DNA from 3 places in the Massilia sp. KIM genome. Region 2 is predicted to be linked to each of the others. Evidence: riboswitches for the same ligand, from Rfam matches in the RefSeq annotation. Region 2 holds a riboswitch; each other region holds the start of a gene.
What was found. A riboswitch is a leader RNA that binds a small molecule or an ion and turns the genes downstream of it on or off. The one in region 2 is predicted to bind cobalamin.
Positions count from the first base shown of each region.

Region 1: another riboswitch for cobalamin. It lies ahead of B0920_RS11015 (TonB-dependent receptor); the one in region 2 lies ahead of B0920_RS22755 (cobaltochelatase subunit CobN).
Region 3: another riboswitch for cobalamin. It lies ahead of B0920_RS25145 (TonB-dependent receptor domain-containing protein); the one in region 2 lies ahead of B0920_RS22755 (cobaltochelatase subunit CobN).

Region 1 is NZ_MVAD01000001.1:2,533,706-2,543,975, forward strand. Features, by position in the region: gene B0920_RS10995 (metalloregulator ArsR/SmtB family transcription factor) at 1-471, shown strand, start outside; gene B0920_RS11000 (hypothetical protein) at 518-847, opposite strand; gene B0920_RS11005 (thiol:disulfide interchange protein DsbA/DsbL) at 844-1,506, opposite strand; gene B0920_RS11010 (cobalamin-binding protein) at 1,644-2,522, opposite strand; gene B0920_RS11015 (TonB-dependent receptor) at 2,531-4,516, opposite strand; cobalamin riboswitch at 4,599-4,830, opposite strand; gene B0920_RS11020 (M1 family metallopeptidase) at 4,970-7,171, shown strand; gene B0920_RS11025 (hypothetical protein) at 7,168-8,091, shown strand; gene B0920_RS11030 (class III extradiol ring-cleavage dioxygenase) at 8,136-8,948, shown strand; gene B0920_RS11035 (SDR family NAD(P)-dependent oxidoreductase) at 8,982-9,776, shown strand; gene ylqF (ribosome biogenesis GTPase YlqF) at 9,790-10,270, opposite strand, start outside.
Region 2 is NZ_MVAD01000004.1:29,787-40,056, reverse strand. Features, by position in the region: gene B0920_RS22770 (OmpA family protein) at 1-186, shown strand, start outside; gene B0920_RS22765 (hypothetical protein) at 192-1,772, shown strand; gene B0920_RS22760 (hypothetical protein) at 1,769-2,608, shown strand; cobalamin riboswitch at 2,722-2,940, shown strand; gene B0920_RS22755 (cobaltochelatase subunit CobN) at 3,086-7,438, shown strand; gene B0920_RS22750 (MotA/TolQ/ExbB proton channel family protein) at 7,435-7,878, shown strand; gene B0920_RS22745 (DUF2149 domain-containing protein) at 7,875-8,198, shown strand; gene B0920_RS22740 (PAS domain S-box protein) at 8,195-10,270, opposite strand, start outside.
Region 3 is NZ_MVAD01000007.1:4,107-14,376, reverse strand. Features, by position in the region: gene cobT (nicotinate-nucleotide--dimethylbenzimidazole phosphoribosyltransferase) at 1-711, shown strand, start outside; gene B0920_RS25155 (adenosylcobinamide-GDP ribazoletransferase) at 712-1,491, shown strand; gene B0920_RS25150 (histidine phosphatase family protein) at 1,495-2,034, shown strand; cobalamin riboswitch at 2,054-2,275, shown strand; gene B0920_RS25145 (TonB-dependent receptor domain-containing protein) at 2,345-4,180, shown strand; gene B0920_RS25140 (iron ABC transporter permease) at 4,205-5,227, shown strand; gene B0920_RS25135 (ABC transporter ATP-binding protein) at 5,230-6,003, shown strand; gene cobO (cob(I)yrinic acid a,c-diamide adenosyltransferase) at 6,000-6,626, shown strand; gene B0920_RS25125 (cobyrinate a,c-diamide synthase) at 6,629-7,930, shown strand; gene cobU (bifunctional adenosylcobinamide kinase/adenosylcobinamide-phosphate guanylyltransferase) at 7,927-8,487, shown strand; gene cbiB (adenosylcobinamide-phosphate synthase CbiB) at 8,481-9,428, shown strand; gene cobD (threonine-phosphate decarboxylase CobD) at 9,421-10,270, shown strand, end outside.

The sequences.
Region 1 (10,270 bases), on a different contig from region 2:
GGCAAGGTCGGCCGGCCGGTGCGGCGCTGGCGCCTGAGCGAGCGCGGGCATGCGCGCTTCCCGGACCGGCATGCGGAACTGACGGTCGACCTGATCGGGCAGGTCCAGGCCCTGTTCGGGCCGGCGGCGCTGGAGCAGTTGATCGCCGCCCGCGAGCGCAGCAGCGAGGCAGCCTACCGGGCGCGGGTGGAGACGGAGGAAGGATTGGCGGAACGGGTGGCGGCGCTGGCGGCGGCGCGCTCGGAGGAAGGCTACATGGCCGAATCCGAACTGCGCGAAGACGGCAGCGTGCTGCTGGTGGAAAACCATTGCCCGATATGCGCGGCGGCGCGCTCCTGCCAGGATTTTTGCCGTTCGGAGCTGGAGGTGTTCCAGCGGGTGCTGGGGCCGGGCGCCAGGGTGATCAGGATCGAGCACCAGCTTGCCGGGGCGCGGCGCTGCGCCTATGCGGTGACGCCCTGCGGAGAATGACCGCGCGCCGGCGCGCGGTCGTACTTCCTCAGCCTACTTCCTCAGCTTACTTCGCTTCGTCCGGGCGGGCGCGCACGTGCGTCACGCCGTACCAGAGATGTTCCCACCAGTGATCGCGCGAGCGCACGGTGACCAGGCAAGCCTTGTCGATCCCGCCCTTGAACAGCGGGTCCGGGCACTTGTTGGTCATCAGCGCATGGCGCTGGTTTTCGGCATTGACCAGGGCGATCGCCAGCCAGATCGCGGCGAACGCGAAGAACGCCACCAGCGACCAGGCTAGGTGATTGAATCGGCTGGTCTCGAACAGCTCTTCCTCGCGGGGCCGGGACCCCTCGTACATCTTGAGGACTTCGCGTTCGACGTCGTCACTGCTCATTTCGTTTTGGCTGCCTTTGCAACGAGTGCGTCCATCACTTGGGTGGTGGCCGACAGGGCTTCGTTCATGCCCTGGATTTTGTTAGCCTGGGCAACGGTCGCCGGCGACACCACATATTTACCATCGATCACGATGGTCGGGGTGCTGCTCGCCTTGTAGGCTTCGGCCACTGCCTGCAGGCGGCGCAGCTTGGTCTGCACGCCGAAGGAATTCCATGCTTCAAGGAACTTGGCGCGGTCCAGGCCACTCTTGACGGCCCAGTCGATGATGGCGTCGTCCTTCATCAGGCGCTGGCGCTCGACGTGCACCGCACGGAACACCTTGCCATGATACTCCTCCAGCTTGCCCATCGCTTCCAGCGTCAGGAACAGGTGGGCTTCCGGATCGTTGGCGCCCTGGAAAGGCAGGTGGATGCGGCGCAGGACGATGTTGTCACCCTGCTTCTTGACCCAGGCGTTCAGGGTCGGCTCCATCGCGTTACAGGCCGGGCAGTGATAAGCGAAGAATTCGATCACCTCGACCTTCTTGCCCGTGGCCTGGACCGGTTGCGGCGAAGACAGCGTGGTGTATTCGGCGCCATTCTTCGGATCGGCTGGCGAAGCGTTGGCGAACCCGGCGATCAGGCTGGCGGCAACGAGGGCAAAACGCAGAGAGCGCATAACTATCCTTCCACAAAAGTGATTGAGCAAACGAGCGCGAGATTACCACTTTTTTGCCCTCCCCATCGGGGGCCGGGGCCGGATTTTTGCATTTGCTTACCGCTTTAACGGCCGGTTAACCCTCTCTTAAGGATTCGTCAACGCCGGCTGCGCGCCGTCTCCAGCTGTTCGCACAGGCGCGCCGCCCCTTCGGCGGTGCGCGGACCGGGCCGGCTCAGGAGGTCGCCGTCGACGGTGAACAGGTTGTTGCGCTTCACCGCCGTCATGCCGCCGTAGGCCTGCCACAGCTTCAAGCCGGGGTTGGCCGGATCGTAGCGCTTGCCGGCCAGGATCACCTCGGGGTCGCGCGCCACCACGGCTTCGACGCCGACCTGGGGCGCCACCGTCTTCAGCTCCCCGAACACGTTGCGCCCGCCGCACAGGCGGATGATGTCGCTCGCGATCTGGGCGTCGTTGAGGGTATAGAGCGGGCTGTCCCAGACCTGGTAGAACACCGTCACCGGGGAGCGCTTGCCATAGCGCGCGCCCAGGGCGGCGATGCGCGCCCGGTAGTCCGCGGCGGCCTTGTTCGCCGCCGCCTCCGCACCCAGCAGGCTGCCCAGGCGTTCCAGGCTGGTGGCGACCTGCTCCAGGCGTGTGGGCTCGCTGCGGAAGATCGGGATGCCCAGGCTTTCGAGCTGGGCGATCTGGCGCGCGGTGTTCCCGCTGTGCCAGACCACCACCAGGTCGGGATTGAGCGCCAGCAGGCTCTCGACGTCGATCTGGGTGTTGCTGCCGACCAGGGGCAGCTTCTTCGCGGCCTCGGGGTAGTCGCTGTAATTCATCGCGCCCACCACCTTGGGCCCGCCGCCGGCCGCGAACAGCAGTTCGGTGACGTGGGGCGCCATCGCGATCACGCGCTGCGCCGGCCTGGCCAGGGTGACGGTGCGGCCGGCGTCGTCGACCACGCTGACGGCCGCCTGGGCCGGGACCAGGGCGCAGGCGAGCAGCAAGGACGTAAGCAGGCGCGATCGCATGGCCGGCCTCAGAAGTCGTAGCGCGCCGACAGCTTCAGCTGGCGTCCGTCGCTCGGGTAGATGCCCGAGCGGCAGCCGAAGGCGTTGCTGTAGTAGTCGCGGTCCAGCAGGTTCAGGCCGCTGACCGCGACTTCCCAGGCGCCCAGGCGGCGCGCGTAACGCGCGTCCACGGTGGCGTAGGACGGGATGCGCGCGCCGCAGGTATTGCTGAAGTCGCTGCCGTAGCGCTGGCTGTCCACCCATTGCACGCCGAGGTCGGCGCTCTGTTCGCGGCCAGGTGTCCAGGCCAGGCGCGCGCTCAGCACGTTCTTCGGCACCAGCACCATCTCGCGGCCGGCGTTGGGGCCGCCGGTGAACTCGGCCTGCACGTACTGCCACTGGCCGCTCAGGCGCCAGGCCGGCGTGAACTGGCGCCAGGCCTCGATCTCCACGCCCTGGCGGCGGGTCGGATCGAGGTTGGTGTTGGCGCCCCAGCCGATGGTCGGGTCGTAAAAGATCTCGTTGCGCAGGCGGTGGCGGAACAGGCGCGCGGACAGCTGCTGCACGGCGCCGCCGACGCTCAGGCCCAGCTCGAGGTCGCGCGAAGTCTGGGGCTGGAGCACGTCGAGGGTGGCGCGCAGCGCGTTCTCGTCCACGTTCGGGATGCGGTAGCTGCGGCCGGCCTTGGCGAACACGGTCAGGCCCGGTAGCAGGTCGATGCTGCCCTCCAGCGACCAGGCGTTGAGCGACTGCTCGCGCTTCTCGCCGGCCACCGCCGGGAAGGCCAGCGGGTCGGAATAGGTCTTCTCGAACTTCTCGTGGCGCGCGCCCACGGCCAGGCGCGCATTGTGCGGCGCGTTCCAGCGCAGCTCGTCGCGTACGTAGAATGCCTTCGAATCCTGGCGCGCATCGCCGAGCGAGAAGTCGGAGACGGTGTCGCGCTCCCAGCGCACCAGGTCGACGCCTGCCACCAGCTCGTTGCGCTGGCCGCCCAGTTGCGCGCTGTGGCGCAGGCGCGGCGAGAACTGGGTCTGCTTCGCGTCGTAGGTCGAGCGCGACAGCGTCTCGACGCCGGCCACGGTGAAGTGGTAATTGGCCTCGACTTCGCGCTTGCGGTGCGAGAGTTCGGCGGCCAGGTCGAAGGCGCCGGCGCGCTGCTCGACGAAGAGGTTGACGCGGTCGCTGTCGAGCGAGCCGTAGTCCTTGCGGGTGAAGCTGGCGCGCGGATTGTCCAGGTAATGCGCCTCGCTCAGCGAGCCCGGGAAGCGCGAATCGGCGCGCGCGCTTTCCACGCGCAGGCCGGCGCGGCTGCCCGGCGCCCAGGCGTATTGCAGGCCGCCGCTGAAGGCGGTCTGCTCGAAGTTGGCGTTGTCGCGGTAGCCGTCGGTGGCGCGGTCGTTCACCGCGGCGTCGAAGGACCAGGGGCCGGCGCCGTGGGCCAGGCTGGCGCGCAGGTCGCGGTGGTGGAACTGGCCGCCTTCGGCGAACAGCGAGCCGCGGGTCCCGGCCTCGCCGGCGCGGCGGGTGATGATGTGGATCACGCCGCCGGTCGCGCCTTCGCCGTACAGCACGCTGCTGCCGCCGCGCGTGATCTCGATGCGTTCCACGCTGTCGACCGGGATGGTCGAGAGCACGGTGGTGGCCAGCTCGTTCTCGTTCAGGCGCACGCCGTCCACCATCACCACCAGGTTCTGGGCGCTGTTGGCGCCGAAGCCGCGCAGGTCGAGGGCGAAGTCGGGCGAGGCGTCCAGGCTCTGGCGGCCATAGACGCCGCCGATCTTGCGGATCGCCGCGTTGACGTCGCTGGCGCCGGCGCGGCGAATCTCCTCGGCCGTGATCACGGTGGCGCCGATCGGGGCCTGGGCGGCCTGCACCGGGAAGCGGGCGCCTGTGACCAGCACAGAAGGCAGGGCGTCCTGGGCCAGCACGGGCGCGAGGGCGGGAAGGGAGATGGCGCAGGCCAGGGCGAGCGGCTTGAGGGCCGGCGCGCCGCGCGTTACAGCAGCAAGATTCATGTCGGATGCATTCTTCGAAAAAATCCGCCGTCGCTGCGTCCCCGCAGTCCGGCGTCAACGAACGAGCGCGCATCTCCATGCGCGGCCGTTCACCTGTCCTGGCCGGTATCCGGGCTGGCAAGACCGACTGCCTCACCTTCCTATGCGCGGGCACAGTGGTTGTCGAGGCGGCCTGTCGCCGGGGGCGGCGACGCTTGTTGACCGTTGCGGGGGCAGCACACCTTGGCCGCGGCGCGGAGCGCGGCGGCCTCGTGTTTCCCGTTTAACTGCGCAGGCGGAGAGCCTGCGCGGGCACCAGAACGGCGGGCATTATAACCCTGCCAAGCCCGGCCCGCGTCGGCCGATCCTGCCTTCCAGCCCGCGCTTTGCGCATTCCGTCGGAAAAACTTGGACCAGAGCAAGCTTCTCGCTATAGTCATGCGTTAACGACAAGACAAGATCGAGAGCCCAGCAATGCAGACCCTCATGCGCCGGCGCGCCGCCGGCTTCGCTGCCGCCACCCTGCTCCTGGCCGGCTTCGCCCTGGCCTGGCAGACCGGGGCGCCTCCCGCGAAGGCCCCGCCGGCCTCGTCCGACGGCATCGCCCTGGCGGCGTCCGACGCCGCCGCCGTCGCCACGCCCAGCAGCCCACAGGCCTGGGGCGGCATCCGCAGCGGCGAGCACGCCACCCTGTCGGACCGGGTGGTCCATTACCGCATCGCGGCCACGCTCGACCCGGTCAAGCACCTGGTCAGCGGCCAGCAGCAGCTCACCTGGCGCAACCGCAGCGCGCAGGAGGTGCGCAGCGTCTACCTGCACCTCTACATGAACGCCTTCGAGGGCATGGGCAGCACCTTCTTCACCGAGCAGCGCCTGGCCGGCGAGGGCTTTCGCAGCGGCCTCGCCCTGAACGAGGGCGAATGGGGCTATATCGCCCTGGGCGCAGTGCGCCAGGGCGCAGCCGCCGTGCCCTGGCATTTCGTGCAGCCCGACGGCGGCCCCGCCACCGACCGCACCGTCGTGCGCCTCGACCTGCCCCAGCCGGTGGCGCCGGGCGCCAGCACCACCCTGGACATCGGCTTCGCCACCCAGTTGCCGCGCGTGGTCGCGCGCACCGGCCACCACGGCAGCTTCCACCTGGTGGCCCAGTGGTTCCCCAAGATCGCGGTGCTCGAACTGCCGGGCGAGCGCGGCGCCACCGCCCCGCGCTGGAACGCCCACGAGTTCCACCAGAACTCCGAGTTCTACGCCGACTTCGGCAGCTTCGACGTCAGCCTCACCCTGCCCAGGGACTATGTGGTGGGCGCGACCGGCGAGCTGCAGGGCCAGCCGGTCGAGAAGAACGGCATGCGCACCCACCGCTACCTGCAGGCCGACGTCCACGACTTCGCCTGGACCGCGGACAAGCGCAGCAGCCGGCCGCTGGTCGAGACCTGGACCGGCCCGGGCAGCCCCACCGTCACCGTGCAGGTGCTCTATCCGCCCGAGTACGCGGCCAGCGCCGGACCAGCCATGAAGGCGGCCAAGGATTCCCTCGCCTATTTCTCGCGCACCCTCGGGCCCTACCCCTACAAGACCCTGACGGTGGTGATTCCGCCCTACGGCGCCGAGGAAGCGGGCGGCATGGAGTACCCGACCTTCATCACCGCCCTGGGCTTCGAGGACGTGCCGCCCGGGTCGCTGGCCGAGTTCGAACTGGACGGCGTGACCATCCACGAGTTCGGCCACAACTACTTCTACGGCATCCTGGCCTCGAACGAATTCGAGGAGCCCTTCCTCGACGAAGGCATGAACGAATACTGGGACGCGCGCATGATGCGCGAGCGCGGCCAGCGCGTGCATCCGGCGCCGGCCTGGCTCAAGCGCATCGGCATCGATCCGGGCTTCGAGCCCTTCGACGCCGTGCGCATGGGCGCCCCGCGCGACCAGCCGGCCGACGCGCCCGGCCAGAACGCCTGGGCGCGCCTGCAGGGCATCAGCCCGGTCTACACCCGCAGCGCGATCGTGATGCGCGATCTGGAGGAGCGCATCGGCCGCGAAGCGATGGAGCGCGGCGTCAAGGAATACTACCGGCGCTGGAAGTTCCGCCACCCAAGCATCGCCGACCTGCGCGAGGCCCTGGCCGAGGGCAGCGGCCAGCGCGCCGCCGTCGAAGAGGTGTTCGCGCGCCAGGTGTTCGCCACCGCGCGCGTGGACGACCGCGTGCTCGAACTGCGCAGCGAGGAAGAACTGCCGCTGCCGGGCACCCGCGACGAGAACGGCAAGCGGGTCGAGGAGACCCAGGCGATGGTCGACGAGCGCATCGAAGACGCCCGCGCGGCCTGGGAGAAGGCCCACGCCAACCCGGCGCCGGGCGCCGGCCCCTTCCCTTTCCGCACCACGGTCACCGTGCGCCGCCAGGGCGCGGCCGTGCCCCAGACCCTGGTGGTGCGCTTCGCCGACGGCAGCAGCGAGACCGTGCAGTGGAAGGGCGAGGAGAGCTGGCGCAGCTGGAGCTGGGTGCGGCCGGCCAAGGCGGTGTCGGCCCAGCTCGACCCGCGCCGCGCCCACTACCTCGACGTCAACAAGTTCGACGACGGCCGCAGCATCGACCCCGACAAGCGCGCCTCCAGCCGCTGGAGCGCCGACTTCGCCGCCTTCGTGCAGCTCGTCCTTTCCCTGATCGCCACCGTATGACGACCCTGAGCCCTTCCCCCCTCGCTACCGCGGCCCCGCTCCAGGCGCCGTCCGCGCGCCCGGCTTCGCCGCTCCTGGCCAGCCTGCGCCCCGCCCTGCAATGGCGCCTGCTGCTGCTGTGGGTCGCGGCCTTGCTGCTGCCGACCCTGGCCGCCACCCTGCCCGTGTGGCGCATGCTGTCCGGCGCCTTCGACTACAGCGTGCAGGCGGCCGGCCTGGCCGAGCGCCTCGACCTGGTGGCCGTGGCCGACCTCGCCACGCTGTCGATGCGCCACGGCAGCGCGCTGAGCGGCGGCGCCATCGTGGCCGCCGCGCTCGGGCTGCTGCTCTCGCCCCTGCTCACCGGCGCCGCCATCACGGCGGCGCGCGCGCCCCAGCCGCCGCGCATGGCCCAGCTGCTGGCCGGCGCCATGCACGAGTACGGGCGGCTGCTGCGCATGCTGCTGTGGGCCCTGCTGCCGCTCGGCCTGGCCGGACTGGCGGCGGGGTTCGCGCTCGACCTGGCCGACGGCTACGCCCTGGACGCGCGCGTGCCGGCCGAGGCCGACCGCGCCAGCATGGCGGCGGCGGCCGTGGCCGCCCTGCTGTTCGCGCTGGTCCACCTCACGCTCGACCTGGGGCGCGCGGTGCTGGCCCTGGACCGGCGCCGCCGCTCGGCGGTGCGGGCCTGGTTCGACGGCCTGCGCCTCCTGGCGCGCCGACCGCTGGCCAGCATCGGGTTCTACCTGGGCGTGAGCGCCGCCGGCCTGGCCCTGGCCGGCCTGCTGGGGCTGGCGCGCATCCATCTGCCGCCGATCGGCCCGCTCGCCTTTGCCGGCGCCTTCCTGCTGACCCAGCTCGCGGTGGCGGTGCTGGCGGCGACGCGCTGCGCCCGCCTGTTCGGCCTGATGCATCTCGCGCGGGGCCCCGGCAGCTTCTAGCTGGATCGGCTACCATGGGCATTTCAGCCAACGCAGGAGTGACCGTGGCGACCCTACCCACGTATTTCGTTTCCCACGGCGGCGGCCCCTGGCCGTGGATGAAGGAACAGGTAGGCCCGGCCTACGACAAGCTGGCCGCCTCGCTGGCGGCGCTGCGCCTTGATGCCGGCGACACGGTGCGCGCGGTGCTGGTCGTGACCAGCCACTGGGAAGCGCCGCGCTTCCTGCTCTCCTCCGGCAGCGCGCCCGGCATGATCTACGACTACGGTGGCTTCCCGCCCCACACCTACCAGATCCGCTACCCGGCCCCAGGCGAGCCGGCGCTGGCCGCACGCGCCGCCGCCCTGCTGCGCGAGGCCGGCTTCGATGCCGACCTCGACCCAGAGCGCGGCTTCGACCACGGCACCTTCTCCATGCTCTATCCGGTCTATCCGGAAGCGACCATGCCGGTGGTGCAGATGTCGCTGCGCCGCGACCTCGACCCGGCGGCCCACATCGCGGCCGGGCGCGCGCTGCGGGCCCTGCGCGACGAAGGCGTCCTGATCATCGGCAGCGGCCTCTCCTACCACAACCTGCGCCAGTTCGGCCCCGGCGGGGCCGAGGCCTCGCGCGCCTTCGACGGCTGGCTGCAGCACAGCCTGCTGGAACTGCCCCCGGCCGAGCGCGAACAGGCGCTGCTGCGCTGGGACGCGGCGCCGGCGGCGCGCGCCGCCCACCCGCGCGAAGAGCATTTGATTCCGCTGATGGTGGCGCTGGGCGCGGCCGAGGACGAAGCGGCCGCCTGCGTCTACCATGAGGACGATTTCTTCGGCAGCTTGAGCGTGTCAAGCTTCCGCTTCGGCGCGCCGGCCGCCTAGCCGGGCGCCCTTTACCAGCAAAGGAGCCTTCCCATGCACATCGATCTGACCGGTAAAACCGCCCTGGTCACCGCCTCCACCGCCGGCATCGGGCTGGCCAGCGCGATCGGCCTGGCCCGGGCCGGCGCCAGTGTCGTGCTGAACGGGCGCAGCGCGGCCTCGATCGAGCGCGCGCGCGAGGCCCTGCTCGCGGCCGTCCCGGGCGCCGCCGTGCGCGGCGTGGCGGCCGACCTTGCCGGCGCCGAGGGCGCAGCGGCCCTGATCGCGGCCGAGCCGGCGGTCGACATCCTGGTCAACAACGCCGGCATCTACGGCCCCCAGCCCTTCTTCGAGATCGATGACGCCACCTGGGAGCATTTCTTCCAGATGAACGTGATGTCGGGCGTGCGCCTGTCGCGCCACTACCTGCAGGGCATGCTGGCCAGGGACTGGGGCCGCATCCTGTTCGTGTCCTCGGAATCCGGCCTGAACATCCCGGCCGACATGATCCACTACGGGATGACCAAGACCGCCCAGCTCTCGGTCTCGCGCGGCCTGGCCAAGCTGGCCGCAGGCAGCGGGGTCACGGTCAATGCGGTGCTGCCGGGCCCGACGCTGTCGGAAGGCGTGCGCGAGATGCTGCAGGAGCAGGCGCGCGAGAGCGGCGCCAGCATCGAGGAAACCGCCACCCGCTTCGTGCGCGAGCACCGTTCCAGCAACCTGCTGCAGCGCCCGGCCACGGTGGACGAGGTGGCCAACATGATCGTCTACCTGTCTTCGCCCCAGGCCTCGGCCACCACGGGCGCTGCGCTGCGGGTGGACGGCGGCACGGTCGACACCATCGCCTGAGCCGCCCGCGCCCTCAGGTGCCGCGCTTGCCGCGCGCGGCCTGTTCGGCCTTCTCGGCCGCCTTCTCGGCGGCGATGCGCGCCTTCTCGGCCATCTCGGCCTCGTGGCGCGCCAGCGCCGCGGCGCGCGACTCGGGGGTCTCCAGGCTGATGCGGCCCAGGGCGCCGGTGCGGTAGTCGTGCAGCAGCACGTGCGAGGCCTTCTCGTAGTCGAAGTCGCCGCCGCGCATGCGGTAGCCGCGGCGCGCGGCCACGCCTTCGATCACCGCGACGCCATCCATGCCCTCGGTCTTGAAGCCATAGCGCGCGCTGAGCAGCTGCGGGTAGCGCTCCAGCAGCACGTTGCCGAGGAATTCGGCCACCTCTTCCTCGACCAGGGCGTTGGAGCCGATGGCGTGGCTGGCCGCCAGCATCAGGCCGTCGCTCGCCATCGCGATCTTGGGCCACAGCATGCCGGGGGTGTCGACCAGCACCGTGTCCTTGTTCAGGTAGAGG
Region 2 (10,270 bases):
GTGAACACGTATCTTGCAGAGGGCGGCATCCTTTACCGCATCTTCACCAATGGCGCCGCCGGCATGCAGTGCGTCGACATCCTGTATCCGCGTCAAGGCGGTGCAGCTGCCAAGGGCGGCAACATCGTCTACGCCCGCGACAATCGCCTTTACGTTTCCGCCTTTAAACCAGTCATTGCCAACTGAATACCATGCTCTCCGATTTCCTTCATACCTATCCTGTGCTCGTGTGGATGATCATCTACACGGCCGCCGCCGCCATTCTCGTGTCCCTGATGTGGGACAAGCTGAAATGGTGGTGGCTGAATACCTGGTACGCCTTCCCCGTGATCGGCAAACTGAAGCGGCTCTCCCAGGACCTCCATCAGACTACCGACGGCAGCGGCTGGTTCAAGTCCGAGCGCACGCTCTGCCAGGACTACAAGGCTTTCGTTCAGGTGCAATCGGAATACGATTTCAACGAGCGCATGACCTACCTACAAAAGGCAGGTGACAATGGACGTACGACCACGCCCCTGGCGATCTGGATTCTGATTATCGCCTTCGTGTTCATCGAAGCCCAGGGTTTCAGCTATGTGCTCGCCGGCTACACCGTACCTGGCGCCAGCGAGACGACCCAGAAGTATGCGGCGATCGGTATCGCATTCATCGTCTCCGCCTTGTGCGTATTGCTTACCCATCAGGCTGGTCATGAACTCTATCGCTCGCTCAAGATCAAGCGCGCACGCAAGGACTGGATCGAGGAGGGGCGCAAGCACAAGCTGCGGACCAAATCCATGCCCTTGACTACGGCTCAGCACCTCGACGACGCCGAACCGGAGTACACCCAGATCTGCAACCGTGTCGGCCTGGACGCCAGCTTCGTCGTCAGCTGGGCCACACTTGCCTTCGTACTGATCATTGCTATCGGTGCGACATACGTGCGGGTCCAGAGCGCCAACAAGCTCATGGAAGACTCCGTCCGCATCCAGAAGAGCGAGCTGGTGGAACAGCGGCAAACCGGTGTCGGCCTGGACCTGGCCCAGCAGAACGTGATCCCGGACGCCGATGCGAACCTCAGCCTCGCCGCAGACGGCAAGGCGGTCGAGGAGGCGGCTCAATACGACCTGCACGGCTACTGGGTGACCTTCGCGATCCTGGCAGTGCTCTTCGTGTTCTTGCAGGGGCTCGGTGTGCTGTTCGGCTATCGCTGGGGATTCGCGGGCGAGAACAGCAAGGCAGCTTACAAGGCTTTGGGCAAGGGAAAATTCCTGACTTATGCGGACGTTCGCGCCGCCTCCCAGCAGTACATCGACAAGGCGCAGAACCAGCTCGAAAATCTTCAACAGCGGATGATCCAGCATCACGCGGACAAGGGTACTGGTGTCGCGGTGCATCCGAACAAGAGTTTCCTCGAGTTCCTCGACTCCACGGATCGCGAGGAGACCGATTACCGCACCAAGAAGCGTGCTGCGCTTCATGAGGAGCAGCGCCGTCTCGACGAGGAACGCGAGCGCGCCCAGGCGCACAAGGCAAGCAAATCCGCGCTTAACGCTGGTACTGGCCTTGCTGCTGCCGAGCTTGAGACACCCGTGGCGCGCGCCGGCGATGTTGGCCGCGCCATTAGCGAACTCGATCGCCTCGGGGACGATACCCAGGCCAAACGCGCCTATCTGGACACTCTTCCGGAACATGTATTCGCGGAAGTCAAATTGGTTCTCCAGGAACGCAAGGAGAATGCCGCCGCGCAGGCAAAGAAACAGCGCGCGGCCGAGATCGAGGACTTGCTGTGAAGCGCGCCTTCGCGTTCGCGCTGAGCCTTGTGTTTGCACAAGCCTGTCCTGCCGCGGAGAACGTGGTGCCGAGCTGCTACGACAGCAAGCTGGGTGTCGCGCCCGCGTCAGCGGATACCGAGCTGTTCGTGTTGGTAGACCAGACGACCGTGTTTGACAAGACTCTGCAGCAGCAGGTGGCAGACAATGTCCGTGCATTCATGACGGCCGGCAATGCCTACTCGTTGCTGACGTTTTCGGCTTTCTCGCAGGGCCGTTACGTGCAGCTCCTTAGCGCCGGGACGATCGAGCCGTCGATCCCTGCCGTGGCGCGAGACGATATCTCGAAACCCCTTCTGGCGCGGTTCGATGCGTGTTCCAAGCGACAGCCCATGGTCGCGATGCAGGCGATCGGCACCGGCTTGCGTGGCGCCTTCGACATGGCCAGCACGGATCTCGCCAAATCCGACGTCCTGGCATCGCTGAAATCCATCTCGACGCGGGTCAGGAAGTCGGGTGCAAGGCGCAAAATCGTGCTGCTCGCTTCGGATATGCTGGAAAACTCCTCGGTGACCAGCTTTTATGGACCGAAAGGCGCTTCGGTACGCCAGATCGATGCGGACCGGGAGCTCAAGCTCGCAGCCGACAATGAGCTGATCGCAGACTTTGGCGGTGCGCAGGTGTACGTGATCGGCGCTGGATTGTTGCCTGAAGAGTCGGGCAAATCGAAGAAGTATCGGGATCCCAAGACCCTGCGCGCGCTGGGCGCATTCTGGAACGCCTATTTCAACAAGTCCAACGCGACACTTGTCGAGATGGGCCAGCCGGCCCTGCTGAACCAGATTCCGGCCCGCTGAACGCGGATAGCTTGCGGCGCAAAGCCCACTCCTTGCAGGGAGTGGGCTTTTTTTTCGAGAGAGCATGGCGGTCTTGCCCGGATAGTGGCGAGGTCCACCACGGACATGTACAATCCGGCAATAACGTGAACGGTGCCCTTCCGCTAGTCTGCGGGAGGGTGAAACGGGAAGCCGGTGACGCGCGGGATGTCCATCCCCGCCAGTCCGGCGCAGCCCCCGCTGCTGTAGGCCCGACGACCCTGGACGACCGCCACTGTGCATCCGCACGGGAAGGCAAGGACAGGGAAGGATGAAGGCAAGCCAGAAGACCGGCCGCTCGCGATGCACATTGCAGGGCCCGGGGTGTGGCCTTGCCGGTTGGCGTTCCGTTCTCTTCGCATGCTTCGATTCCATGCCGCGCTTCCTGCGGCGCGGCCGCGAGCCCGGATCGCCTGGTTTTCCCTGCGCGCCTCGCGTGCCTTGCCGGTTGACGTCCAATTGAGCGCTCGTCCTGTCGTCCGCGCCTTCGCGGTGCTGCTATGCCTTCTGTCCTGCGTGTCCGCGCAGGCCGCCACCCTGTTCGCCCTGGTCACCGAGCGCGCCGCCCCGACCGCCGTCGAGGCCGCGCACCGCCACCTGGCCCGCCATCCGCGCGACCGCATCCTGCTGCGCACCCCGGCCCAGTTCATGGCGGCCAGCGAGCGTGAAGTAGCGCAGTGGCTGGGGCGCGCCGACAGCGTGCTGGCGGTGTCGGTGTTCGGCGATCCCGCCCGCCGCCTCAAGGACGCGCTGGCGCGCCATGCCAGGCCAGGCGCCGAGATCCTCGCCTTCAACGGCGAGGCCAGCCTGAGCCTGGTCACGCGCGGCCGCCACGGCAGCCTGGCGGGCTTTCCGGCCGAGACCCTGCGCCAGTTGTCGACCGAAACCCCGCCCCAGGACGCGCTGCAGGCCGCCACCGCGCATCCGGCCGCCGCCCGGTGGCTGGCCGCGCGCCGCCTGTGGCAGGGTGGCGGGGTCGATAACACCGAGGCCCTGCTGGCCCAGCGTCTTGCCCCGGGCACGCCGCTGGCCGCGCCGCGTCCGGAACCCGCCCTGCGCCTGCGCGTGGGGCAGCGCGAGCTGGCCGACGCGGCGGCCTGGGGCAGGGCGGCGGAGCTCGGCCTGCAGGACAAGCCGACCGTGGTCGTGCTCGACCTGTCGAACATGGATGGCGTGGTGCCGGCCGCGCTGTGCCGGAGGATCGAGCGGCAGGGCCAGCCCTGCGTGCAGCTCCTGACGCGCTGGGGCGGCGCCTCGCGCGAGGCGCTCGAGCGCCTGCCGCAACTGGTCACGCCCGCGCGGCCCGCGGCCCTGGTGGTGCTGCAGGACTTCGTGGTCGGCGCCGCCGAGGGCCGCGAAGCGGTGCAGGAAGCCTTCAAGCGCCTCGACATCCCGGTGTTCAAGGCGATCCGCCTGTCCGACCGCACGGCCATGCAGTGGCGCCTGTCGCCGGACGGCCTGCCGCCCGATTCGGTCCAGTACCGCGTCGCCCTGCCCGAGCTGCAGGGCATCGGCCAGCCGATTGTGGTGGCGGCCCTGGGCCAGGCCAGGCGCGATCCGCTGACCGGCATCGAGAACCGCCCGCCCGTGGTGCTGGACCAGGAGGCCGGCCGCATGGCCGCGCGCGTCGACCGCTGGCTGGCGCTGCGCGCCAAGGCCAACCGCGACAAGCGCCTCGCCCTCATCTACTACAACCACCCGCCGGGCCGCCAGAACATCGGCGCCGACAACCTCGACGTGGCGGCCTCCCTGTTCGAGATGCTGCATGCCCTGAAGGCGGCCGGCTACACGGTCGGCGAGCTGCCCGCCACGCCCGAGGCCCTGCTCGACCGCATCATGGCCCACGGCGTCAACCTGCCGGAGGACCGCGCCGCGCTGCGCGAGATGAACCCGGCGGTCAACGGCGTCTCCGCCGCGGACTACGCGCGCTGGTTCGCCACCCTGTCGCCCCGGGTGCGGGGCGAGATGCAGAACGGCCTGCTGGGACGCCTGCATGCGGAGGTGCTGGAAGCCGAGGCGGCGGGCGAGCGCGCCCTCGGCCGCAAGCAGGCCGCGCTGATCGTGAAGGAGCTGCTGCACCTGGTCGAAGGCGCCGACCACCCGCAGCGCGAAGCGGCCCTGCGCGACCTTGCGCTGCTGGACGAAGGCTACCGCGCCTGCCTGGACGAGCGTCCCGCGCGCGCCTGCGCCTCGCTCGCGCCCCTGCAGCGGCGCCTGGCCGGCTACCGCATCGAAGGCATGCGCGGCTGGGGCGCGGCGCCCGGCAAGGTCATGGTCGACGGCGGCCGCCTGCTGGTGCCCGGCCTGGTGTTCGGCAACGTCTTCATCGGCCCGCAGCCGCCGCGTGGCTGGGAAGTGGACGAGGAACTGCTGCATGCCAACACCAGCATCACGCCGCCGCACCAGTACCTGGCCTTCTACCACTGGGTGCGCGAGCGCTTCAAGGCCGACGCCCTGGTGCACGTGGGCCGCCACTCGACCTATGAATTCCTGCCCGGGAAAGCCGTGGGCCTCGCCGCCGACGACTACCCCAGCCTGATCGCGGGCGAGCTGCCCGGCATCTACCCCTACATCGTGGACGGCGTGGGCGAGGGCACCCAGGCCAAGCGGCGCGGCCTGGCGGTGATGGTCGACCACCTGACCCCGCCGCTCGCCTCCACGCCCCTGTACGACGAGCTGCTTTCGCTGCGCCAGGTGGTCGAAAGCTTCGAGGCCGCCAGCTCCGAGTCGCTCAAGGCCCAGGCCGCGAGCCTGATGCGCGAGCGGGTGGTGGCGCTCAACCTGCGCGCCGAGCTCGAGGCCTCGATGGAAGACGTGCTCAAGGTGCGCGGCATCGGTTTCGACGCCGCCGACGACGACCTGCTGGCGCACGAGATCGGCCACTATCTCACCAAGCTGCAGGAGAAGTTCATGCCTTACGGGCTGCACGTGTTCGGCCGCCCCTGGGAGCGCAAGTCGCTCGACCTGATGCTGGACTCGATGAAGAAGGGCGGGGTGTTCGACGCCGGCACCGAGCGCAAGCTGGCCGACTCGCCGCGCCTGGAAATGGCGGCGCTGCTGGCCGGCCTCGAAGGCCGCTACATCGAGCCGGGCAAGGGCAACGATCCGCTGCGCTCGCCCGAGGCCCTGCCCACCGGGCGCAACTTCCACGCGGTGGACGGCGACATCCTGCCGACCCGCCTGGGCTACGGGCTGGGCGAGCGCCTGGCCACCAAGGCCGACGCCCGCGATGCGGGCCGCCAGGGCAGCGAAGGCATCATCCTGTGGGCCTCGGACGCGGTGCGCGACGAGGGCGTGATGGTGGCCTTCGCGCTGGCCATGATGGGCGCCGAGCCGGTGTGGAACGCGCGCGGCATCGTCACCGACGTGCGCCTCAAGCCCGGCGCGCCGCGGCGCGACGCCCTGGTCACCACCTCGGGCCTGTTCCGCGACCTCTACCCCAACCTGATCCGCCTGATCGACCGCGCCGGGCGGCTGGCGCTGGCCGCGTCCGCGGACGCGCTGGCCGAGGAGCAGCCGCTACTGCGCGAGGCCTTGCAGGCGGCGCTGGCGCCGCTGAATGGCGCTCCCTGGGGACGCGAGCCGCTGGCTGCGAACAGCGTGGCGCGCGAATGGCTGGCGCGCGCCCAAACGCTGCAGCGCGGCGGCATGCCCGCTCCCGAGGCCGGCGTCGCCGCCGCCCAGCGCATCTTCGGCGACGCGCCCGGCGCCTACGGCACCGGCGTGAACCGCCTGACCGAACGCTCCGGCGCCTGGCGCGAGCGCGAGGAGATCGGCCGCGCCTACCGCACCCGCATGGGCCACGCCTATGGCCTGGACGCCAACGGCGAAGCGCAGCACGCCGCCTTCGACGTGGCGCTGGACGGCATCGCCCGCACCTACCACGGCCGCGCCAGCAACCTGTACGGCCTGCTCGACAACAACGACGCCTTCGACTACCTGGGCGGCCTTTCGCTGGCCATCGAGGGCCGCACCGGGCGCGTGCCGCAAGCCCTGATCCTGCAGCACGCCCAGCCCGGCCGCGCCGACGTCGAGCCGCTGGCCTCCAGCCTGCTGGGCGAGCTGCGCGGACGCTTCCTCAACCCGGCCTGGCTCAAGCCGCTGATGGCGCATGGCTATGCCGGCGCGCGCACCATGGGTCAGGAATTCGTCGAGAACCTGTGGGGCTGGCAGGTCACGCGCCCGGACCTGGTCAAGAACTGGGCCTGGGACGAGGTCAAGGCAGTGTATTTCGACGACGCCCACGGGCTGGGCCTGCCGCAATTCCTGGGCCAGCGCCACAACGCCCACGTCAAGGCCCACATGCTGGCGGTGTTCATGGTGGCCGCCGAGAAGGGCTTCTGGCAGACCGAGCCCGAGACCATCCGCCGCCTGGGCGGCGAGCTGGCGCGCCTGGTGGCCGCCAACGGCCTGCCGGGCAGCGGCCACGCGGCGCCTGACCATCCGATGTGGCGCTGGCTGGCGCCGCAACTGGACCAGGCCGACGCCCAGGCGCTCGGCGTCACCCTGGCAAAGGCGCGCGGCGAACTGCTGCCTTCCAGCCCGCCCGCCGCTTCCGCCCCATCGCGCGGCGCGCCGGCGCAGTCCCAGTCGAAAGCCGCCTCGCGCGCCGAGGGCCTGCAGGCGCAGGCAGCGAGCGCCCAGCAGCCGGTCGCGCGCGCCTATGAACTGAGCCGGCTCGCGCCGCCCGCGCTGGCGCCCGCCGCGCGCATCGTCCAGGTGCTGGGGCTGCTCGCCGCCGGCATCGCCCTGTTCTCGCTCGGCCTGTGGCGCGGCCGCCATCCATCCCCATCCGTACGGAGACTCTCATGATCGAAACCTTGTCCTTCGCCTGGCTGCACGATGCGGTCAGCTGGCTGCTGGCGCCCTCGCTGGCGGCCCTGCTCGCGGCCTGCGCCGTGGCCGTGGCCGAAGCCGGCATCGCCTGCGGCGAACGCTTCCACGGCCTGGCCAAGCTCGGCGCCAGCGGCGACCTGGCGCAGGTCCAGGCCGTCGCCCGGCGCCGCCTGGAGCGCGCCGACCTGCTGGCGCGCATTCCGCCCATGCTGGGCCTGATGGCCACCATCATCCCGCTCGGGCCGGGCCTGGCGGCGCTGGGCCAGGGCGACCCGGCCAAGCTGGCCAGCGCCGTGACCGTGGCCTTCGACGCGACCGTGCTGGGCCTGGTCGCCGGCATCGGCGGCCTGGTGATCGGCAAGCTGCGCCGCCGCTGGTACGAAGAAGTGCTGGAGAAGATGGAGACGGCGGCATGAGCGCGCCGCCGCCACGGGCGCGCCTGCGCCTGTATTCCCGCCTCGACGCCCGTTTCGACCAGAGCGACGAGGACCCGCGCGCCAGCCTGGTCAACCTGGTGGACGTGATGCTGGTGTTCGCCTGCGGGCTGATCGCCGCCATCGCCGGCACGCAGGGCGCGCTCAAGACCCCGCAGCCGGTCGAGAAGGGGCGGCAGATCGAGCGTCCCGCCGCCGGCGTCACCGATGCCGGCAGCGGCTACGACCGGGTGGGCGAGGTGTACCGCGATCCGAAGACCGGCAAGCTGGTGCTGATCGAGCCGGCCAGGGCCGCGCGCTAGGTGTTTCCCGGCTGGCGCGGCGCGTGCCGCGCCAGGATCGCCTCGACCGCCTCGAGCTGGACCGGCTTGGTCAGGTGGTGGTCGAAACCGGCTTCGCTCGACTGGCTGCGGTCGCTGTCCGCGCCCCAGCCGGTGAGGGCGACCAGCACGACGCCCGCCAGTTCCGGCAGGGCGAGCATCGCGCGCGCCGTTTCGTAGCCGTTCATGCCCGGCATGCCGATGTCGAGGAACACGACCTGGGGCGCGAAGGCGCGCGCCGCCGCCAATCCCGCCTGGCCATCGTGCGCGATCCGGGTCGCGTGCCCGTTCATCTCCAGCACCATGGACAGGGTGGTCGCCGCGTCCACGTTGTCGTCGACCACCAGCACGCGCGCGCCGCCGGTGGGCGCGGCCTGCGCAGGCGCCGCCGCGCCCACCGGCGGCGCATCCACGGCGTCCTGCGCCAGCGGCAGGCGCACGGTGAACACGCTGCCCTTCCCGCTGCCCGCGCTGTCGGCCTCCACCGTCCCCTCATGCATCTCGACCAGTCGCCGCACCAGGGACAGGCCGATCCCGAGCCCGCCCTGGGCCCGGTCGAGGTTGCGGCCGACCTGGTTGAACATGTCGAACACGCCGTCCAGCGACTCGGCCGGGATGCCGACCCCGGTGTCGGACACCGCGATCACCGCCGTGCCGGCGTCGCGGCGCGCCGACAGGTGGATGCGCCCGCCCGCCGGCGTGTACTTGGCGGCGTTGTTGAGCAGGTTGGCCACCACCTGGGCGATGCGGGTCGGGTCGGCGTCGGCCATCAGGGCCTGGCCGGCCAGGTCGAGGTCGAGCATGTGGCGGCCCGCCTCGAGCGCCGGCAGGCTGGTCTCGACGGCGCTGGACAGCACCGTGCGCAGGTCGACGCGCGCCTTCTTGAGCTCCAGCTTGCCGCCGCTGATGCGCGCGACGTCGAGCAGGTCGTCGATCAGGTGCACCATGTGTCCCACCTGGCGCTCCATCATCTGGCGCACCTTGGCGACCGCGGCGGGGTTGTCGCCGCTCAGGCGGATCACGGCCAGGCCGCTGCGGATCGGCGCCAGCGGGTTGCGCAGCTCGTGCGCCAGGGTGGCCAGGAACTCGGTCTTGCGGCGGTCCGCTTCTGCCAGCCCGTCGGCCAGGGTGCGCAGCCTGTCTTCCGAAGCCTTGCGCGCCGTGATGTCGCTGAACAGCAGCGCGACGCGGGCGCTGCCGGCGCCGCCGATGCGGGTGGCGTAGACGTCGAACCAGCGCCCCATGGCCCGGGCCTCGCTCTCGAAGCGCGCCGCTTCGCCGGTGGTCGCCACCCGGCCGTAGGTCTCGATCCAGAAACGGTCCAGGGACGGCACCAGCTCCAGGGCGGTGCGCCCGACCGCGTTCGACAGGCCGGTGTGGCGCTCGAACATCCGGTTCATCTCCATGAAGCGGTAGTCGACCGGCTGGCCGGCCGGGTCGAACAGGATGTCGATGATGCAGAAGCCCTGGTCCATCGATTCGAACAGGGTGCGGTAACGCTCCTCGCTGGCGCGCAGGCGCTCGGCCGCGCGCTTGCTCTCGGTGGTGTCGAGCACGATCGCCACCATGCCCTGGAATTCGCCCTGCGGGCCGCGCAGCGCGTTGACGCTGCTGGTGGCCGGCATCAGGCTGCCGTCGCGGCGCAGGTAGGATTTGTCGATGACGAAGCCGATGCCGTCCTCGCGCAGCTTGCGCATCGCCGCCGCGGTGGCGCCGAGCGAATCGGGCGCGGTCACGTCCATCACGTGGCGGCCGATCAGTTCCCCCGGCGCGTAGCCCAGCATCTCGCAGTACTTCCCGTTGGCGAAGGTGATGTGGCCGTCGACGTCCATCTGGACCACCCCGGTGGCGGCCTGGCTGACCAGCTTCTCGAAGCGCTCGCGGGTTTCGTGCAGCGCCAGCTCGGCCAGCTTGCGTTCGGTGATGTCGCTCACCGCGCCCACCAGCTGGGGCGGGCCCTCGCCCTGGGACTGGCGGGCGCGCCCGAACACTTCGATCCAGCGCTGCTCGCCGTCGCTGCGCCGTATCCGCCCGTGGAAGAACAGGGGGGCGCC
Region 3 (10,270 bases), on a different contig from region 2:
GACGCCGGCGTGAATCACGATTTCGGCCAACGCCCCGGCCTGCTGGACCGCAAGATCGCCAAAGGCACCCGCAACTTCGCGAAGGAAGCGGCGATGAGCGCGCAGGAATGCGCGGCGGCCCTCGAACACGGCATGGCCCTGGTGCGCGACCTGCCCGGCAACGTGCTCGGCTTCGGCGAGATGGGCATCGGTAACACCACGGCGGCCGCGGCGATCATGCACAGGCTCACCGGACTGCCCCTGTCCCGCTGCGTCGGCGCGGGCACCGGCCTGTCGCAAGCCGGCATCCAGCGCAAGGAAGAGGTCATCGCCGCATCCGCCGCCCTGCATGCGGATGCGAGCGACCCGCTGGCCGTGCTGGCGACTTTCGGTGGCTTCGAGATCGCGATGATGACCGGCGCCATGCTCAAGGCCGCCGAGCTGCGCAAGGTGCTGCTGATCGACGGCTTCATCGTCACCAGCGCCCTGCTGGTGGCGGCGCGCCTGCAGCCTGCCATCCTCGATTACTGCGTGTTCTCGCACTGCTCGGGCGAGAACGGCCACAAGCTGATGCTGGAGCAGCTCGGCGCGCAGCCCCTGCTCGACCTGGGCCTGCGCCTGGGCGAAGGCACCGGCAGCGCCCTCGCCCTGCCCCTGCTGCACGCCGCCGCCAACTTCCTGAACGAGATGGCGACCTTCGCCTCCGCGCAGGTCAGCAATCGCGCCGACTAAATGCACCAGCTGCGCCTGTTCTTCGTCGCGCTGCAGTTCTTCACGCGCCTGCCGATCCCGCGCTGGGTCGGCTTCGAGGCGGCGTGGCTGAATCACGCCTCGCGTTACTTCCCGCTGGTCGGGCTGGTGGTCGGTGCGATCGCCGCAGCGGTCTACGCGGCCGCGGGGCTGTTCCTGCCCGCGCCGGTCGCCGCCGTGCTGGCCACCGCGGCCACCATCTATATCACGGGCGCCTTCCATGAAGACGGCTTCGCCGACACCTGCGATGGCCTGGGCGGCGGCATGACGCGCGAGCGGGCGCTGGAGATCATGAAGGACTCCCGCGTCGGCGCCTATGGCGCCATCGGCGTGGTCTGCATCCTGATCGCGAAATGCACCACCCTGGCGATGCTGCCGCCGTCCAGCGCCATCGGCGCGCTTCTGCTGGCCCATCCCCTGTCGCGCCTGGCCGCGACTTCGCTCATCTGGAAGATGGAATATGCGCGCGCCGAAGGCAAGGCCAAGCCGCTCGCCCAGCGCATGAGCAAGGGCGAGTTCGCCATCGCCTTCGCCACCGTCCTGCTGGCCGCCGCAGCGCTGGTGGTGCTAGGCCTGCTGAGCGTCGCCGCCTGCGCTGCCGCCCTGCTGGCGGCGACGCTTGCCGCCCTCTGGCTGGCGCGCAAGTTCGCGCGCCGCCTCGGCGGCTACACCGGCGATTGCCTTGGCGCCGTCCAGCAGCTCGCCGAAGTCTTCATCTACATGGCGGTGCTGGCCACGCTCGGCCAGGGCACGCTGGCCTGAACCATGCAGCTGATCCTCGTGCGCCATCCGCAGCCGGCGGTCGCCGCAGGGCTGTGCTATGGCAGCAGCGACCTGCCTGCCGCCGATGGCGCCATCGACGCGGCGGTCGAGGCGCTGTCGGTCCATGCGCGCGACGGCCTGCCGGTCTACGCGAGCCCGCTCGCACGTTGCGCCGAACTCGCGCGCCGTCTTTCGCCCGCGCCGCTGTTCGATGCCCGCCTGGCCGAGATGCACTTCGGCGCATGGGAAATGCGCAGCTGGGACGACATCCCGCGCGAGGAAGTCGACGCCTGGAACGCCGACCTGCTGCATTACCGCCCTGGCGGCGGCGAAAGCGTCATGGACGTGGCCACGCGCGTCGCCGCTTTCCATGACGACCTGCACGCGCAGGGCCTCGACCGCGCCCTCATCGTCTGCCACGCCGGCACCATCCGCCTGCTGTCCTCGCTGCGCCAGGGCGGCAGCCTCGAGGAAGCCGCGCTGCGCGCCGCCCGCACACCCCACCGTATCGCCTACGCCGAAGTGACGATGCTGAAAGCCTGACAAGGCTGGGCGCGAGTCCGTATAATGACGGGGTTTTGGTGCTCGCGCCTGTATTCACAGGCGCAGTTAAACGGGAAACACGGCGCTCTTCTCCAGGGCCAACGTGTGCTGCCCCCGCAACGGTAAGCAAGTGCCGCGTCACGCGGCAAACCGTCTTCCTCGACCACTGTGCTTTGTGCATGGGAAGGTCTGACGGCCACACTTGCCAGCCCGGATACCGGCCAAAAGGTGGGAATGCGCCAGCGGCGCGTTCCTGTTCAATCTGGCCCACGGGGACGTCGGCTGGTTGTCCATTGATAGAAAACTGTTCATGAATTTTCCCGTAACACGGCAAGCGGCCGCAGTGTCGCTCGCGCTCGCCATCGCTTCCTCCTGCGCGTCCGCGCAATCCGTCGACACCGTCGTCGTCACCGCCAACCGCACGCCGCAGAAGGCAGCCGACGTCATCGCCGACACCACCGTCATCCATGCCGAGGAGATCGCGCGCTCGGGCGCCGGCTCCGTTGCCGACATCCTGCAGCGCCAGCGCGGCATCGAGATCACCCGTAACGGCCCGGCCGGCACGACCACCCAGGTCTACCTGCGCGGCTCCAACAGCAACCAGGTGGTGGTCCTGCTCGACGGCGTGCGCATCGGCTCCTCGACCACGGGCGCGGCGAGCTGGAACGCGATTCCCCTCTCCTCGATCGAACGCATCGAAGTCGTGTACGGCCCGCTCAGCACCCTGTACGGCGCGGACGCCGTCGGCGGCGTGATCCAGATCTTTACCCGCAAGGGCGTGGCAGGCCAGGCGATCAGCGCGTCGGTCGGCGCCGGCAGCAACGGCACGCGCCAGGCGCAGGCCGGCGTGAGCGGCGCGACCAGCGGCGAGCACGCCGTCAGCTATAGCCTGGGCGCGGGTTACGAGGATGCGGACGGCTTTTCGGCCACCCGCCCGGGCGTTACCGCGTTCAACGCGGACGAAGACGGCTACCGCCGCCGCGACGCCAACGGCCGCGTCGCCCTGACCCTGGCCCCGGGCCACGAGATCGGCGCGCAGTTCCTGCTCAGCCGTCTGTACAGCGAGTACGACAGCGGCGCCTCCAGCTTCAACACCTATACGGACCAGGAGCTGAACACCGCAGCCGTGTTCATGACCAACCAGATCCTGCCGAACTGGCGCAGCAGCCTGCAATACGCGCGCTCGGAAGACAAGGGCGGCAACTTCACTAGCGCCGCGGGCTCAGGCGCCAGCCAGATCGATACCCGGCAGGACGAGTTCAGCTGGCAGAACAACATCGCCATCGGCCCGGACACCCTCCAGCTGCTCTACAGCCACCGCAAGGAGGAAGTCGACAGCAGCGCGATCAATCGCTCGCGCATCACCAACGCCTATGCGGCCGCCTATTCGGCCAAGCGCGGCAGCCACCTGCTGGACCTGAGCGCACGCCACGACCGCTCGGTGTACGGCAACAAGAACACCGGCGCCGCCGGCTATGGCTACGATTTCGGCAACGGCCTGCGCGCCACCGCCAGCGTCGGCTCCAGCTTCCGCGCCCCGACCTTCAACGAGCTGTATTACCCGGGCTACGGCCTGCCGACCAACAGGCCGGAGAAAGGCCGCAACCGCGAGCTCGGCCTGCGCTACGACGGCAGCCTGGTCCAGCTCGATGCGCGCTACTACCGCAACCGCCTGACCGACATGATCGTCTCGGCCACGCCCTGCCCGGACCGCGCCGTGCGCAGCTGCGCCTACAACGTCAACGAAGCCCAGCTCGAAGGTGTGAGCCTGGGCGGCAGCACCCGCATCGCCGGCGTCAACCTGCGCGCCAACCTGGACTGGCAGGACCCGCGCGACGAGACCACCGGCAAGCGCCTGGCGCGCCGCGCCAAGGAGCATGCGAGCTTCGCCGCCGACCGTAGCTTCGGCACAGTGAAGGCCGGCGCCGAGTGGACGCTGTCGGGCGAGCGCTACGACGACGCGGCCAATGCGCGCCGCCTGGGCGGCTACGGCCTGCTCAACCTGTACACTACGTGGCAGTTCACCCCGGAGCTGTCGCTGCTGGTGCGGGTCAATAACGTGGCCGACAAGCAGTACGAGCTCGCCCGCAGCTACGGCACCAGTGGCCGCACCTGGTTCGCTGCCCTGCGCTACGGCATCCACTGACGGGGCTATACGACAAGGCCAAGCATGCATCCTCCCGCCCGTTCACAGCGCCAGCACGCCCTGCTCGTCATCGGGCTGCTGCTGGCCTGCGCCTTTGCCAGCCTCCTGCTCTCGGGCATGATTGGTTCAATCCGGGTGCCGCTGGCGGACATGCCGGGCGCGCTGCGCGAGCTCGCCGCGGGCAAGGCCGAGTCGTTGCCGGCCTCGCTGCTCGAGCTGCGCGCCAGCCGCGCGCTGATGGCCTTCGTGACGGGCGGCGCCCTGGCCCTGGCCGGCGTGATGATGCAGGCCTTGCTGCGCAATCCGCTGGCCGATCCCTATGTGCTGGGGGTGTCCTCCGGCGCTTCGGTGGGCGCGCTGGCGGCCCTGCTCATGATGTGCGGCGCGGCCGTGGTGGACGGCGCGGCCCTGGTCGGCGCGGTCACCATCTCGATGCTGCTCTACCTGCTGGCCCGGCGCGACCTGCGCGGCGGCCTGGCGGCCGAGGGCGGAACCTCGATGCTGCTGCTTACCGGCGTGATCCTGTCCGCCCTGTGCAGCGCCCTGATCACCCTGATGCTGTCGATCGCGCCCGAAGGCCGGCTGCGCAGCATGGTGTTCTGGCTGATCGGCGACCTGGCCGGCGCGCCCCTGCGCCTGGCGCCCTGGGTGGTGCTGGCAGGCTCGGTGTTCTATGCGATGCGCAGCGCGCGCGCCATGAACGTGGTCGCCCTGCATGCCGACACGGCCGCCACGCTCGGCGTGCGCGTGGGCCCTTTGCGCAAGGGCCTGTTCTTCGTCTCGGGCCTGCTCACCGCCAGCGCCGTCACCAGCGCCGGCTCGGTGGGCTTCGTGGGGCTGATCGTGCCGCACGCCTGCCGTTTCGCCTTCGGCCCCGACCACCGCGTGCTGGTGCCGGCGGCGGTGCTGGTCGGCGGCAGCTTCCTGGTGCTGTGCGATACGCTGGCGCGCACCATCCTGGCGCCGCTGCAGCTGCCGGTGGGCGCCATCACGGCGGTCATCGGCGCGCCGGTCTTCCTTTACCAGCTCCATCGGCTCAGGAAGTGAGCATGATCCAGACCTCCCAACTGCGCCTGAGCGCCGGCAAGCGTACCCTGATCGACGGCCTGGACTGGCGCGTCGCTCCCGGCGAGTGCTGGAGCATCATCGGCCGCAACGGCGCTGGCAAGAGCACCCTGCTGCGCACCCTGGCCGGCCTGCACCGCCCGGACGCGGGCCGCGTGAGCATCGGCGGCCGCGCGCTGGACGACTGGGATCCGGCCGACCTGGCGCGCGAGCGCGCCTACCTGGCCCAGTCGCGCCACGACGCCTTCGCCTACAGCGTGATCGAAACCGTGCTGTCGGCGCGCCATCCCTACCACGGCAAGCGTTACTGGGAAGGGAGCGACGACCACCATGCCGCCGTGCGCGCGCTGGAGGCGATGGAAGTCGCCGATCTCGCCGCGCGCGACGTGCGCACCCTGTCCGGCGGCGAGCGCCAGCGCGTCGCGATCGCAGCCATGCTGGCGCAAGAAACACCCCTGCTACTGCTCGACGAGCCGGCCAACGCCCTCGACCTGGCGCACCAGGTGAGCGTGATGGCCCTGCTGGCCCGCCTGTGCCGCGAGCAGGGCAAGACCGTGGTCATGATCGGCCACGACCTGAACCTGGCGCACCGTATTTCGACCCATGCGCTGCTGCTCATGGGCGATGGCCGCTGGCAGGCGGGCACGGTCGACGCGACCATGCAGCCGGCGCTGCTGGGCGACTACCTCGGCCACCCGATCGAGATGCTCGACCATGGCGGCCGCCGCATCTTCATTCCCCTTGAGGCTCAACCATGAACACCATGACTCCAGACGAGATCGCAGCACTGAACGAGCGCCACCGCCAGCGCATGGAGCGCAAGAAGGCTGTGATCGACGCCAAGATCGCCGCCGCCGACAAGCAGATCGGCATCATCATCGTCAACACCGGCAACGGCAAGGGCAAGAGCTCGAGCGCCTTCGGCATGGTGGCGCGCGCGCTCGGCCACGGGATGAAGGTGGGCGTGGTCCAGTTCATCAAGGGCGCGATGTCCACCGGCGAAGAGACTTTCCTGCGCCGCTTCCCGGACGAAGTCAGCTTCCACGCGATGGGCGAAGGCTATACCTGGGAAACCCAGAACCGCGAACGCGACATCGCCAAGGCGCTTGAAGCCTGGGAACTGGCCAAGCGCTTCCTGAGCGATCCGGACTACGGCATGGTGGTGCTGGACGAACTGAACATCGCGCTCAAGTACCGCTACCTGGACGTGCACACCGTGATCGCCGACCTGCTCGACCGTCCCGAGATGCAGCACGTGGTGATCACCGGCCGCGGCGCGCCGCCCGAGCTGGTCGAGGTGGCCGACACCGTCACCGAGATGAACGTGGTCAAGCACGCCTTCAAGGCGGGCATCGTGGCCCAGGCCGGGACGGAGTGGTAGCCATGGCCGCCGGCTGCGGAGCAAGGGTGGTCCTGGTGGCGGCGATGGCGTCCGGCCAGGGCAAGACCACGGTCACGGCGGCGCTGGCGCGGCGCTTGGTCCGCGCGGGCAAGCGCGTGCGCGTGTTCAAGTGCGGCCCCGATTTCATCGACCCGATGCTGCTCGAACGCGCCTGCGGCGCCCCGGTCCACAACCTGGACCTGTGGATGGTCGGCGCGGAGGAATGCCGCCGCCGGCTGGGCGAGGCCGCGCGCGAGGCGGACGCGATCCTGGTCGAGGGCGTGATGGGGCTGTACGACGGCGCGCCCTCGGCGGCCGACCTGGCGCGCGAGTTCGGCATTCCGGTGCTGGCGGTGCTGGACGCCTCGGCCATGGCACAGACCGCCGGCGCGGTGGCGCAGGGCCTGCGCGACTACGGTCCGGTGCAGATGGCGGGCGTGGTGGCCAACCGCGTCGCCAGCGCCGGTCACGCGGCCATGGTCAAGGCCTCGCTGCGCGACATTCCCCTGATCGGTTCCCTGCCGCGCCAGGACAAGCGCCTGCCGAAGCGCCATCTTGGACTGGTGGTCCCGGGCGAGGTAGAAGAAGTGGAACAGATGCTCGACTCCCTGGCCGACCAGATCGAGTTCGATGACGCCGCATGGAACGCGCTGCCGCTGCTGGCGCCGCTGCCGGAGCAGCCCGCACCGGCGGACCGGCCGCTCGCAGGCCGCACCATCGCCATCGCGCGCGACGCCTCCTTCATCTTCGTCTACCCGGCCAATGCCGAGCTGCTGCAACAGCTGGGCGCGCGCCTCGTGTATTTCGCGCCGCTCGACGACGAGCCGGTGCCTGCCGATGCCGATGCGGTCTACCTGCCAGGCGGGTATCCCGAGCTGCACGGTCCGGCGCTGGAAAAGGCCACGCGCTGGCGCGACTCGATCCGCGACGCCCATGCGCACGGTCTGCCCATCGTGGCCGAGTGCGGCGGCATGATGGCGATCGCCGATGGCCTGACCGACAAGCAGGGACAGCGCTGGCAGATGGCCGGCCTGCTGCAGGGCGAGGTCGTGATGCAGCCGCGCCTGGCGGGGCTGGGCATGCATGCGATGCCCACCGCCCAGGGCGAGCTGCGCGGCCACACTTTCCACTATTCGACCATGCGCTCCGACCTGGTTCCGCAGGCGCACACGGTCAAGCAGCGCGACGGCGCGCAGGGTGAGGCGGTTTTCCGTATCGGCGCCCTGACGGCATCCTATTTTCACGGCTACTTCCCGTCCAACCCGGCGGCCGTAGCCGCGATGTTCCTGGGGGCGCCGCGGTGAGCGTGACCCTGGTGTTCGGCGGCGCGCGTTCGGGCAAGAGCGCCCATGCCGAGCAGTTGGCGCAGGCGTCAAACAAGGAGGTGGTCTACGTGGCGACCTCGCGCGCGGGCGACGGCGAGATGTCGGCCCGCATCGCCCACCACCGTGAGCGCCGGCCCGCGCACTGGCGCACCGTCGAGGAGGAGCTGGCGCTCGCCCGCGTGCTGCGCGAGCAGTGCGCGCCGCAGCGCCTGGTGCTGGTCGATTGCCTGACGCTCTGGCTCAGCAACCTGATGTTCTCGGATGGCCGCGTGTATCCGGACGTCGGCGAGGTCGAGCTGCCGCCGCGCTTCCATGCGGAGCGCGCCGCGCTGCTGGAACTGCTCGACGGTGGCTTGCCGGGCGACGTGGTGTTCGTGTCCAACGAGGTCGGCATGGGCATCGTGCCCTGGGGTGCGATCTCGCGCAGCTTCGCCGACGAAGCGGGACGCCTGAACCAGGCCGTGGCGGCCAGGGCTGACCGCGCCGTGTTCGTCGCCGCAGGGCTGCCGCTGGTGCTGAAAGGCGCGCCATGCTGAACGGCCTGTCACCGCTCGAGATCGCCCTGCTGCTGGTGGCCGGAATCGCGCTCGACCTGCTGCTGGGTGAGACGCGGCGCTGGCATCCGCTGGTCGGCTTCGGAAGGCTTGCGCACTTCCTCGAACGTCGCCTGAACGGCGGCAATGCACGACTTGCGCGCGGCGCCCTGGCCTGGCTGCTGGCGGTGCTGCCGCTGACCCTGTTCTTCGACCTGCTGGTCGACGCCGCCGGCTTGTGGCTGCATGCGGTGCTGCTCTATTTCTGCATTGGCCTGCGCAGCCTGCGCGACCATACCCTGCCGATCTACCGGGCGCTGCGCGAGGGGAACCTTGTCCAGGCGCGCCAGCTGACCTCGCGCATCGTCAGCCGCGACACCGCGACCGCGAGCGAAGCCGACCTGGCCAAGGCCAGCGCCGAGTCCCTGCTCGAAAACGGCAACGACGCGGTGTTCGGCACCCTGTTCTGGTTCGTGGTCGCTGGCGGCCCGGGGGCGGTGCTGTTCCGGCTGGTGAACACGCTGGACGCCATGTGGGGCTACCGCAACGAGCGCTACAACCTCTTCGGGCGCTTCGCCGCGCGCACCGATGACTTGATGAACTACCTGCCGGCGCGCCTGACCGCCCTGTCCTATGTGCTGCTGGCCGGCGCCGGCCGCGCGCGCGCCTGGCAATGCTGGCGCACCCAGGCGCGCGCCTGGAGCAGCCCGAACGCCGGCCCGGTCATGGCCAGCGGCGCAGGAGCGCTGGGCGTCTCGCTCGGCGGCGCCGCCGTCTACGATGGCGAAGTGGAGCAGCGCCCGCCCTTGGGGACCGGTCCGGCGGCGGGCGCCGCCGACATCCTGCGCGCGTGGCAACTGGTGCTCAAGACCACCCTGCTATGGGCGGCGGTGGTCTGCGCGGCCGGCGTGCTGCTGACGCTGGGAGGCGCCGGCCATGCTTGAACACGGCGGCAACCTGCGCGACGCGGCGCGGCGCTACGGGCGCGACGACTGGATCGATCTCTCGACCGGCATCAATCCGCACGGCTATCCTGCGCCGGCGCTGTCGGCCGATGCCTGGCGCCGCCTTCCGGAACCGGACCCGCGTCTGCTGGATGCGGCCTGCGCCTATTACCGGGCGCCGCAGCTGCTCCCCGTCGCCGGTACGCAGGCGGCGATCCAGGCCTTGCCGCGCCTGCGCCCGCCGTCGCGCGTCGCGGTGTCCGCCCCCTCGTATGCGGAGCATGCGCAGCACTGGAGCCTGCACGGCCACATGCGCCGGCTCGTGGCCTACGCCGACCTGGAACAAGCGGTCGGGGAGAGCGACGTGGTGGTGGTCGTCAATCCGAACAACCCTACCGGCGAAACGATCTCGCCGCAGCAACTGCTCGACTGGGCGTCCCGCCTGCATGCGCGCGGTGGCTGGCTGGTGGTCGACGAAGCCTTCGGCGACACCGCGCCGGCGCTCAGCGTCGCCCCTCATGCGGCGCAGCCGGGGCTGATCGTGCTGCGCTCGGTCGGCAAGTTCTTCGGGCTGGCCGGCCTGCGCCTGGGCTTCGTCGCCGCGCAAGAAGCGCTGCTGGCCGGCCTGGCCGACCTGCTCGGGCCCTGGGCCGTCAGCGGTCCGGCCCAGGAAATCGCCTTGGCCGCGCTGCGCGACTCCCGCTGGCAGGAGGCGACGCAGCGGCAGCTTGCCCTCGACGGCGAGCGCATGCGCGCCCTGTTGCGCGCGCACGGCATAGACGCCGGCGGCACGCCGCTGTTCCAGTGGTGGCCGGAAGCGCAGCCTGAGGCGTTTCACGAGC